DNA from 3 places in the Herbaspirillum sp. Her3 genome. Region 2 is predicted to be linked to each of the others. Evidence: predicted binding sites of a transcription regulator. Region 2 holds the regulator's gene; each other region holds the start of a gene.
What was found. Region 2 encodes LexA, which represses DNA repair genes until DNA is damaged. Its sites were predicted from a motif close to ACTGTATNNNNATACAGT; they were not measured.
Positions count from the first base shown of each region.

Region 1 (3,274 bases), 1.6 Mb from region 2:
TGAAGCTTCGATGCATTAAAACGGTAAAGCAGTAATGCGGTAATGCAATACAAATACAACTCAAGTACAACGCCCCGCTCACGCACCCGATCAGCGTACACAAGCAGGAATAACAGGCAACATCGCGACGTCAAAGGCTCAGGCAAACCCTGCCGCCGTGATGCTGCTTGAATCCAAATCGGACTCAGTTGCCCAGGCTCAGGAAGCCTTGGCTTCAGCTTCGCCACCGGCCAGTTCCGGCACACCCAGGGCGACGCGGACCTTGTTCTCGATCTCGCGGGCCAGTTCCGGATGTTCCTTCAGGTAGTTGCGGGCATTGTCCTTGCCCTGGCCGATACGCTCGCCGTTGTAGCTGTACCAGGCGCCGGACTTCTCGACCACCTTGTGCTCGGAACCCAGGTCCAGGATTTCGCCTTCGCGGGAAGTGCCTTCGCCATACAGGATGTCGAAGTGCGCTTCGCGGAACGGCGGCGCGACCTTGTTTTTGACAACCTTGACCTTGGTTTCGCTGCCGATGACTTCATCACCCGACTTGATCGAACCAGTGCGGCGGATATCCAAGCGCACGGACGCGTAGAACTTCAGCGCGTTACCACCGGTCGTGGTTTCCGGGTTGCCGAACATGACGCCGATCTTCATGCGGATCTGGTTGATGAAGATGACGGTGGTGTTGGTGCGGTTGATGCTGCCGGTCAGCTTGCGCAGTGCCTGCGACATCAGGCGGGCTTGCAGGCCGGGCAGGGAGTCGCCCATGTCGCCTTCGATTTCGGCCTTGGGGGTCAGCGCGGCCACGGAGTCGACCACGATCAGATCCACGGCACCCGAACGCACCAGGGCGTCGCAGATTTCCAGGGCCTGTTCGCCGGTGTCGGGCTGCGAGATCAGCAGGTCGTTCAGGTTCACGCCCAGCTTCTGGGCATAGGTGACGTCCAGTGCGTGCTCGGCGTCGATGAAGGCGCAGGTGCCGCCCAGTTTCTGCATCTCGGCGATTGATTGCAGGGTCAGGGTGGTCTTGCCGGAGGATTCCGGACCGTAGATCTCGATGACGCGGCCACGCGGCAGGCCGCCGATGCCCAGCGCGATGTCCAGGCCCAGGGAACCGGTGGAAACGGCCTGGATTTCCTCGGCGATGACGCCGTCTTCCATGCGCATCACCGAGCCCTTGCCAAACTGCTTTTCAATCTGTGCCAACGCGGCGGCCAGCGCCTTGCTCTTTTCAGAGTTGTTCGCAGCTTTTTTGTCGTCCATAAATCTCTCTCGGCAAAATGTCGTGAAGAAGGGTGTCAGGGGAGGTCTTGCTGATGTTGCACAATATGGCTTGCGTGCTGCTGTGTTGCCCGGCGGCAGTGGATGACCGCCCCGATAGAGCGATACTGTATAAAAAAACAGTGCTTCGTGCAAGTCTTTTTGTCGGCCCTCGCCTCATCGGGGGCGAAAAACCCAATTATACGAGAGCCAGTCCTTCCAAAAACTTCATAAAACGCAGAGGAATGATGCATGGAAGGAAAAAAAACGGCACACTCGCGACTTGGTAGGAATAATTCGTCAGCTTTGGGTCATCTGGCGTGCAATAGTCGTCATCTCGCACGATATTGCACCGCGGAAATTATTATCATCCCAGGCGATCCGGGGGCCCAGCCGACAGCTTGCTTTACAGATCACTTTACAGATCGCATTACAGACCGTTCTCATGAGTTTAGTGCCCTTTAGCCATATCAGCGCCCTGCGCTGCCTGGTCATCGACGACATGCCGACGATGCGCCAGAACATTCGCATGCACCTCGGGCAGCTTGGCGTGACCAAGGTCGACCAGGCCGCCACGCCCGATGAAGCCATCCGCTTCGTGCAATCCGGCACCTATGACCTGATCATCTGCGACTACAACCTCAACAAGGAAAGCAACGGCCAGCAGTTGCTGGAGTTCTTCCGCACCCAGAACATGCTCTCCCCGACCTGCATGTTCATCATGGTGACTGCCGAGAGCGGCTACAACCTGGTGGCCAGCGCGGCCGAGTTCCAGCCGGATGCCTACATGTTGAAGCCGCTGACGGCCAGCCGCATCGCCGAGCGCGTCGACCGCCTGCTGGAAAAACAGCACGCCATGCTGCCGGTGACCGAGAAGATGAAGCGCAAGGACTTCGCCGGCGCCATCCTCGAATGCGACAACGTGTTGAAGGCCGCACCCAAGTGGATCGTGGAAATCATGAAGACCAAGGGCACGCTGCTGATCGAACAGCGCCGCATCGACGAGGCGCGCGAGGTCTACAAGCAGGCCCTGTCCATGCGCGACGACCTGGTGTGGGCCAAGATCGGCCTGGCGCGCTGCAACATCGTGGCCGGCCAGATGGATGATGCGCGCGTGATCGTGGAGGACGTGCTGGCGCAGAACAAGCAGTTCATCGCCGCCTACGACCTGCTGGCCCAGATCGACGAAGCCCAGGGCAACCAGGAAGGTGCGCTGGAGGCGCTCACCAAGTCCTCCGAGATCATCCCCTCGGCGCGCCGCAGCCGCCTGGTGGGCGACGTGGCCTACCGCAGCGGCCACCTCGACCAGGCACGCGAAGCCTACGACAAGGTGCTCAAGCACACCAAGGGCTCGCTCACTGCGCAGCCCACCGACCTGCTCTCGCTGGCCCAGGTCCACATCGACAGCGGCGACCCGGACGCCGCGCTGCGCCTGCTGGAAAGCGCGCCGCGCCGCTATGAGGAATCCAACATCTTCGTCTCCGCACAAGCCGCCGTGCAGGCCCAGGCCTACGTGCAGCTGGGGGACACCATTTCCGCCCAGCAGGCCTTCGAGACCGCACAGCAGGCCGCCGGCAAGGAAAGCTCGGATACCGCCACCCTGGCCCTGGCCAAGGCAGCCTTCTCGATGGGCAAGGACGAGGAAGGCGCCAGGCTGATCGCCGATGCGGTCAAGTCCGACCACGAGAACAAGACCCTGCAGATGCTCGCGCGCAAGGTGCTGGCCGATACCGGCCGGACCAATCTGGCCGAGGAACTGATCGATGGCGCCGTCAAGCAATGCATGAGCATCATCGCCGAAGCCAATGCCTTGATGCGCAGCGCCAAGCCTGACGAGTCGCTGGCCAAGCTGGAAGAAGCGCTGGCGCGCATGCCAGAGAACACCGGCGTGCTGCTGGCGTCGGCGCAGCTGCATCTGCTCTGGATGAGCCAGCGCGGCTGGAATGAGGATTACGTCAAACGCGTGCGCGGCTACCTGGCCACGCTGGACCGGCTCATTCCCGGCAACGATAGAGTCGCCAAGATGCAC
Region 1 is NZ_CM176328.1:4,892,977-4,896,250, forward strand. It holds gene recA (recombinase RecA) at 199-1,248, opposite strand; gene ACVC5H_RS22285 (tetratricopeptide repeat protein) at 1,691-3,274, shown strand, end outside.
Region 1: a site for LexA is predicted at 1,373-1,390, ahead of recA (recombinase RecA). Genes of this name have one in related genera too.

Region 2 (3,274 bases):
CGAACAGACGGCCGTCAACGCCAGCCTTCTGAGCGATTTCCACGGTGGCGCCAGCCAGCTTTTCGCCTTGGGCTTGGGCAGCGGCCAGCTTCTCGGCAGCAGCCTTTTCCAGCTCGGCGCGCTTGGCTTCGAATTCAGCGATGGCTGCATCGGTAGCGCGGCGGGCCTTGCGTTGCGGGATCAGGAAGTTGCGTGCGAAACCGTCCTTGACGCGCACGACATCACCCAGACCGCCGAGATTCACGATTTTTTCCAACAGAATGACTTGCATGTTTTTCTCCTATTTCTCGACGCTGATTACGCGTTGTGCAGATCGGTGTACGGCAGCAGGGCCAGGTAACGCGCGCGCTTGATGGCGGTGTCAACTTGACGCTGGTAGTGGGCCTTGGTACCGGTCAGGCGTGCCGGCATGATCTTGCCGTTTTCCTGGACGAAGTCCTTCAGGGTGTCCACGTCCTTGTAATCGACCTGTTCAACGCCAGCGGCGGTGAAACGGCAGAATTTCTTGCGCTTGAACAGCGGGTTTTGCTGTTGACGCTTGTTTTTCAGCTTGCTTTTATCGAACTTTTTACCGAATGCCATGGTTGGCTCCTGTATCTAAAAATTGGGTAAGGTCTGTTTGGCTACCTTGCGCCGCTCAATCCGGCGCGACCGGGCCAAAATCAACGATATGAAACACGACGCTCTTGCTGTTGCGATTCCTGCGGGCCAAAAAGCCGGTGAACCGGAAGACTTCACCCAGTGCCGCCCTGTTGAGGGCACCGGAGATTTCCCCTGCTGCCAGCGCCGCGATCTCGAATTCGACCTGGCGCTTCAGCCCAGCTTCCATCTGTTCCGACTGATGCTGCAACCTGGCAGTGACAATCGGGATACCGGCCGGCGTGTAACGTAAAACGTCACGTTCTGCCAGGCTGGCGATGACTTGAAGCTGGTTCACTCTCCGCGATGTTCGCAGCGCTTAAGCTGCCGGAGCTTCGGTACGGCTCTTGGCCGCGTCTTCCTTCTGCACTGCCTTCAGGATGGGGGAAGGACCGGTTTCGGCCTTCTTCATCTTGACGGTCAGGTGGCGCAGGACGGCGTCGTTGAACTTGAAGCCGGTTTCGATTTCAGCCAGCGTTTCGCTGTCGACTTCGATGTTCAGGCAGACGTAGTGAGCCTTGGCCAGCTTCTGGATCTGGTAAGCCAGTTGGCGACGGCCCCAATCTTCGACACGGTGGACCTTGCCGCCGCGGGTGGTGACAATGCCCTTGTAACGCTCGATCATCGCCGGCACTTGCTCGCTTTGGTCCGGGTGGACGATAAATACGATTTCATAATGACGCATGTAGACTCCTTATGGACTTATTGAAGACGCCCACCCCGGCGTCAAGACGGGTGTGGGAAGAGGAAAACCCGAGATCATACTAGGTTTCCGCCCCGACAGCAATCGCGGCGAGCCTACGGCGCGGCCAGAAGACCACAGCCAGCCGCCCATGAGCGGCACATTGTTGGCAAAGCGGCAGAAACTTCATCTACCTCCTCTTATATATAGAGAAGAAAACTTGCCTTTTCCACGCTGGAATATGCATGTTGCCGTTGACACAAGGATTGCACCTGTATAAAAATACAGACTGTTCATCCAGACAGCCTTCCCTTCGAGAAAGGCCACCCCCATGCTCAAACTGACCGCGCGCCAGGAACAGATCCTGAACCTGATCAAGAACGCCATCGAGAACACCGGCTTCCCTCCCACGCGCGCCGAAATCGCAGCCGAGCTGGGCTTTCGCTCCGCCAACGCCGCCGAGGAGCATCTGCAGGCACTGGCGCGCAAGGGCGCCATCGAGATTTCTCCCGGCACGTCACGCGGCATCCGCCTGCGCGAGTCCGGCGCTGGCGCGAGCATCAGCACGGGGCGCCAGATGGCCCTGCCCCATCCCGCCCTGATGCAGCTGAGCCTGCCACTGATCGGCCGGGTGGCAGCGGGCTCGCCCATTCTGGCCCAGGAGCACGTGGAGAAGACCTACCAGGTCGACCCGGCCATGTTCCCGGCCAAGCCCGATTACCTGCTCAAGGTGCGCGGCATGTCCATGCGCGACGCCGGCATCCTGGATGGCGACCTGCTGGCGGTGCGCCGCGCCGACCAGGCGCGCAATGGCCAGATCGTGGTGGCGCGCCTGGCCGATGAGGTCACGGTCAAGCGCTACCAGAAGACCGGCAGCGTCATCACCCTCTTCCCCGAAAACCCGGAATTCGAACCCATCATCGTCAAGCCGGAAGAAGATCAGTTTGCACTGGAAGGCCTGGCGGTCGGACTGTTGCGCAGCTGGAACTGAGCACAGGCCGGCGCCCCACCCGCACCGGGCGCCTGCGACTGCGTGTTGCTGCATGAACCTCCGTCTAAAACGGAGGTTTTTTGCTTTCTATTCACCTCTTCGCCCGTGACGCGTTGCGCATATCATCCTTGCTGGATAGCTATGCCCGGCGCCAGCGATGCGCCCAACCAAGAGGACCCCTTTCGATGTCGACGCGCAAGAGCAGCAACAAGCACGGCAAACACATTCCGGCCCCGGCCGCCGCCAAGTCCAACCTGCAGGATCTGCTGGATGTCCGCAAATCCCTGGATCTGCTGGACAACCGCAAGACCGAGGAAGCCAAGAACCTCTGCACGGCCGTACTCGCGCGGGCACCCAAGCTGGTCTTTGCCAACCATGCACGAGGCCTGGTGGCCATGCAGGAGGGCCAGTTCGCTGAAGCGGAAATCTACCTGCGCAAAGCTGTCGACGCCGACCCCGGCAATGCCGAATACCTGAGCAACCTGGCCGGCACCATCCTGAACCAGGACCGGATAGATGAAGCGATCGCCCTCTATGAGCGGGCGATCTCGATCGACACCGAGAATCGGGCAGCGCGCATCGGCCTGGCCAACGCCCTGCATGAAAAGGCCGATCCAGAAGCCTCGGTCGCGTATTTCGAAGATGCCGTCAAGCGCGAACCGAATGCACCCGGCCCGCTCTCCCACCTGGGGCGCGCGCTGATTGAGGCAAACCGCCTCAACGAGGCGGTCGCCACCATTCTCAAGTCGCTGGAATTGCAGATCAGTTTCGCGCCTTCGCATACCGCTCTGGGCGAAGCGCTGCACGCCATGGAAATGTACAAGGAAGCGGTGGAGTCCCATAAAACCGCCATCCTGCTTGATCCGCAGGATACCTATGCGCACAACAAGATCGCCGATACCTACCTGAAACTGAACCGCATCGAGGAAGCCCACGAGCACCTGCTGCGCGTCATCGAGATC
Region 2 is NZ_CM176328.1:3,320,637-3,323,910, forward strand. It holds gene rplI (50S ribosomal protein L9) at 1-271, opposite strand, end outside; gene rpsR (30S ribosomal protein S18) at 298-582, opposite strand; gene priB (primosomal replication protein N) at 638-937, opposite strand; gene rpsF (30S ribosomal protein S6) at 959-1,324, opposite strand; gene lexA (transcriptional repressor LexA) at 1,653-2,312, shown strand; gene ACVC5H_RS15090 (tetratricopeptide repeat protein) at 2,498-3,274, shown strand, end outside.

Region 3 (3,274 bases), 920 kb from region 2:
AGGCCCAGGTGCCGAGAAACTTGCCCTCGACATAGCTGCGCACGCCGCCCATGTCGGCATCCATGAAGCTGCCCCAGGTGCCGATGTCGGGCGCGGCCGTGACTACCAGATGATCGAAAGGCCCGATGGCGGCGAAGGCGTTGCGCACCGAGGTTTCATCGCGCATGTCCATGCTCGCCTGCTCGAACCCGGCCAGGTCCGGGCGTGATCCGGTGGAGGTGATGCGGCGGCTGGCGACGACTACCGTAGCGCCGGCCGCCAGCGCGGCGCGGGCAATTCCGAGTCCGATACCGGTCTTGCCGCCGACCACCACGACCTTCTTGCCGCTGAGGTCGAGGGAGGGCGCCGGATGGCTTGCAGGGTTGTGATGTGCAGTGTTCATGATGTGTGTCCAATCGGTTCAAGGGAAAAAGGGCGGGATTCAGAGGGAAGTCCGGCCAGGTGCTGAGGCATGGTAATTGCCCTTGTTTCGATTGATAATCCGACAAAATACGATGACTGTTATTCTGATTTGGAATAAATAAAAGGATGCACATGGACAGGTTCCAGGAACTCACGGCCTTCGCCGCCGTGGTTGAAACGGGCGGTTTTTCTGCTGCTGCGCGCCGGCTGGGTGAATCGCAGTCGAGCGTGAGCAAGTCGGTCAGCGCCCTCGAAAAGCGCCTGGGCGTGCAACTGCTCAACCGCAGCACCCGCAGCGTGACGCTGACCGATCACGGCCGCAGCTATTACGCCCGCACCACGCCCCTGCTGGAAGAGATGGCGCAGGCCGATGCCGAGCTGGCCAGCAGTACCGTGGCGGCCACAGGCCTGGTACGACTGGCGGCTTCGGCCACCTTCGGCCGCCTGCACGTACTGCCGCTGATACCGGCGCTGCTGGCCCGGCATCCCGGCATTCGCCTCGATCTGCAGTTTTCGGACGGCGTGCGTGATCTGCTGGCCGACGGCATCGACCTGGCCATCCGCGTGAGTCCGCAGCATCATCCCGATGCCGTGGTCAAGCGTGTCACCAGCGTGCCCCTGGTGTGCGTGGGAGCACGCCGTTATTTTGCGCGGTTCGGCGTCCCGCAGACACCGCAGCAGCTGGTACGGCACAACTGCCTGATCTTCAACGACATGAACGAATGGACCTTCAGCGGTCCACAGGGCCGCTTCAGCGTGCCGGTACAGGGCAACCTGTCCTCCAACACGGTGGAAGCCATCCTGGCTGCAGTGCAGGCCGGCGTGGGCATCGGCATGTTCAACCGGGCTTCGCTGGTGGGTGAGCTGTGCCGTCCGCATATCGTCACCGTCCTCGATGCCTATGTGGCCGAGACGCGCGACATCTGTCTGGTTTGGCCGCGCCGCCGCTTCATCCCGGCGCGGGTGCGAGTGGTGACCGATTTTTTTGCCGCTGAGCTGGCACGCAGGCTGTGAGCGGCTGAGCGGGCAGGGATGATTCCCGGGGCTTCATTTTTGGCGCGGCAAATATGGTGGATTACGCTGAAAAGGCTATACTGTTCATCCATACAGTTATCGCTCGACTCTTTTTCCGCGTTTGTTCCCCCGATGCCCGCCGTTCCCGATCACCGTTTCTACTACCTGAGCAATTTCCAGCAGGCGCTGGACTGGCTGGCGCAGCGCTATGCCGACCTGCTCAGTGTAGAGGAGTGCGCTTTCATGCAGCGCTTTGCCGGACTGCCGCTGGCTTCGCGCGCGCTCTTCGTGCGCCTGATGATGCGCAAGGGGGAACACTTCCGCGTGAGCCGCCTGGCTTATCCGGAAATCGGCTGTGCGCTGCAGGCCGCACGGGACTTGCCGCAGGAGTGGATCGACCTGGATCCGCCGCTGTCCCTGGCCGAGCTGTTCGCGCTGGCGACCAAGCCGGAACTGGTGCGCGCATTTGCCTTGAGCGGCGCGCTCAAGACCGCGCGCAAGGAGGATCTGCTGGCCGCGCTGGCAGCCGATGCGGCCCACGCCGCGCCCCGTCCTTTTGCGCAATGGATGGCGCCCGGGCAGGGCGGCGAAGAGGTCCTGCGCATGCGGCTTGGCGGCCTGTGTGAACGTTTGCGCCTGATGTTCTTCGGCAACCTGCGCCAGGACTGGAGCGAGTTCGTCCTGGCCGACCTGGGCATGCTGCGCTATGAACAGATTGCCCTGTCACCGCAGGCGCGCGGTTTTCGCAGCCGCGCCGATATCGACCTCTACCTGCAACTGCAGGCCAGCAAGGACCGCTACCACGCCGGCGAGGAGGCGGCTGCGATCCTGGCGGCGCTGCCCTCGGGCCGCTTCGACAATCCCTGGCTGCAGAGTCGCCGCGAGCGCCTGCTGTTCCAGCTCGGCCAGCTGTTTGAGAAGGCTGGCGACTGGGCACAGGCGCAGCAGGTCTATGCCGCTTGCGCCTATCCCGGGGCGCGGGTGCGTGCCATCCGCGTGCTGGAAAAACAGGGCCGCTTCGGTCCCGCCCATGACCTGCTGAAAGTCGCCTCGCAGGCGCCCGAGAGCGAGGCTGAGCGCCAGCAGTTGCTGCGCATCGCGCCGCGCCTGGCACGCCAGCTGGGCTTGCCCCCCGCGCTGCGCCCTCGTCCGGCCATAGTTGATCAGATCGCGCTGGTACTGCCCGCCGATGGCCGCCGCGTCGAGGTCGTGGTTCAGCGTCATCTGCAGCAGGCGCAGGCGCCGGTGTTCTACGTCGAGAACGCGCTGGCCAATACGCTCTTTGGCCTGCTGTGCTGGGAAGCCCTGTTTGCGGCCATTCCCGGTGCCTTCTTCCATCCCTTCCAGCGCGAGCCCGCTGATCTGCTGAGCGCCGATTTCGCTGCGCGGCGGCGCGAGCTGCTGGCGCGCTGCTTGGGGCGACTCGATGATGGCAGCTATCGTGAATCCATCCTCGCCACCCATGAGGCCAAGCAGGGTCTGCAATCGCCCTTCGTTGCCTGGGGAGCAATCCCGCGCGAGGTGCTGACGATGGCGCTGGACTGCATTCCGGCTGCGCATCTGAAGCTGTGGTGCCTGCGCATCCTCGAGGACGTGCGGGAGAACCGTAACGGCTTCCCCGACCTGATCCAGTTCTGGCCGCAGCAACGGCGCTATCGCATGATCGAAGTGAAAGGGCCGGGCGACCGCCTGCAGGACAACCAGCGCCGCTGGCTGGACTATTGCGCGCGTCACGCCATGCCGGTCTCGGTGTGCTATCTGCAATGGGAGCAGGCTGCCGCATGAGTGCCGTCACCGTTGCGCGTTACACCGTGTCGGTGCGTGCGCTGTGCGAATTCACGGCCAAGGAGGGCGATCT
Region 3 is NZ_CM176328.1:4,242,041-4,245,314, reverse strand. It holds gene ACVC5H_RS19380 (SDR family oxidoreductase) at 1-382, opposite strand, end outside; gene ACVC5H_RS19375 (LysR family transcriptional regulator) at 535-1,416, shown strand; gene ACVC5H_RS19370 (VRR-NUC domain-containing protein) at 1,549-3,201, shown strand; gene ACVC5H_RS19365 (ATP-dependent DNA helicase) at 3,198-3,274, shown strand, end outside.
Region 3: a site for LexA is predicted at 1,496-1,513, ahead of ACVC5H_RS19370 (VRR-NUC domain-containing protein). Genes of this name have one in related genera too.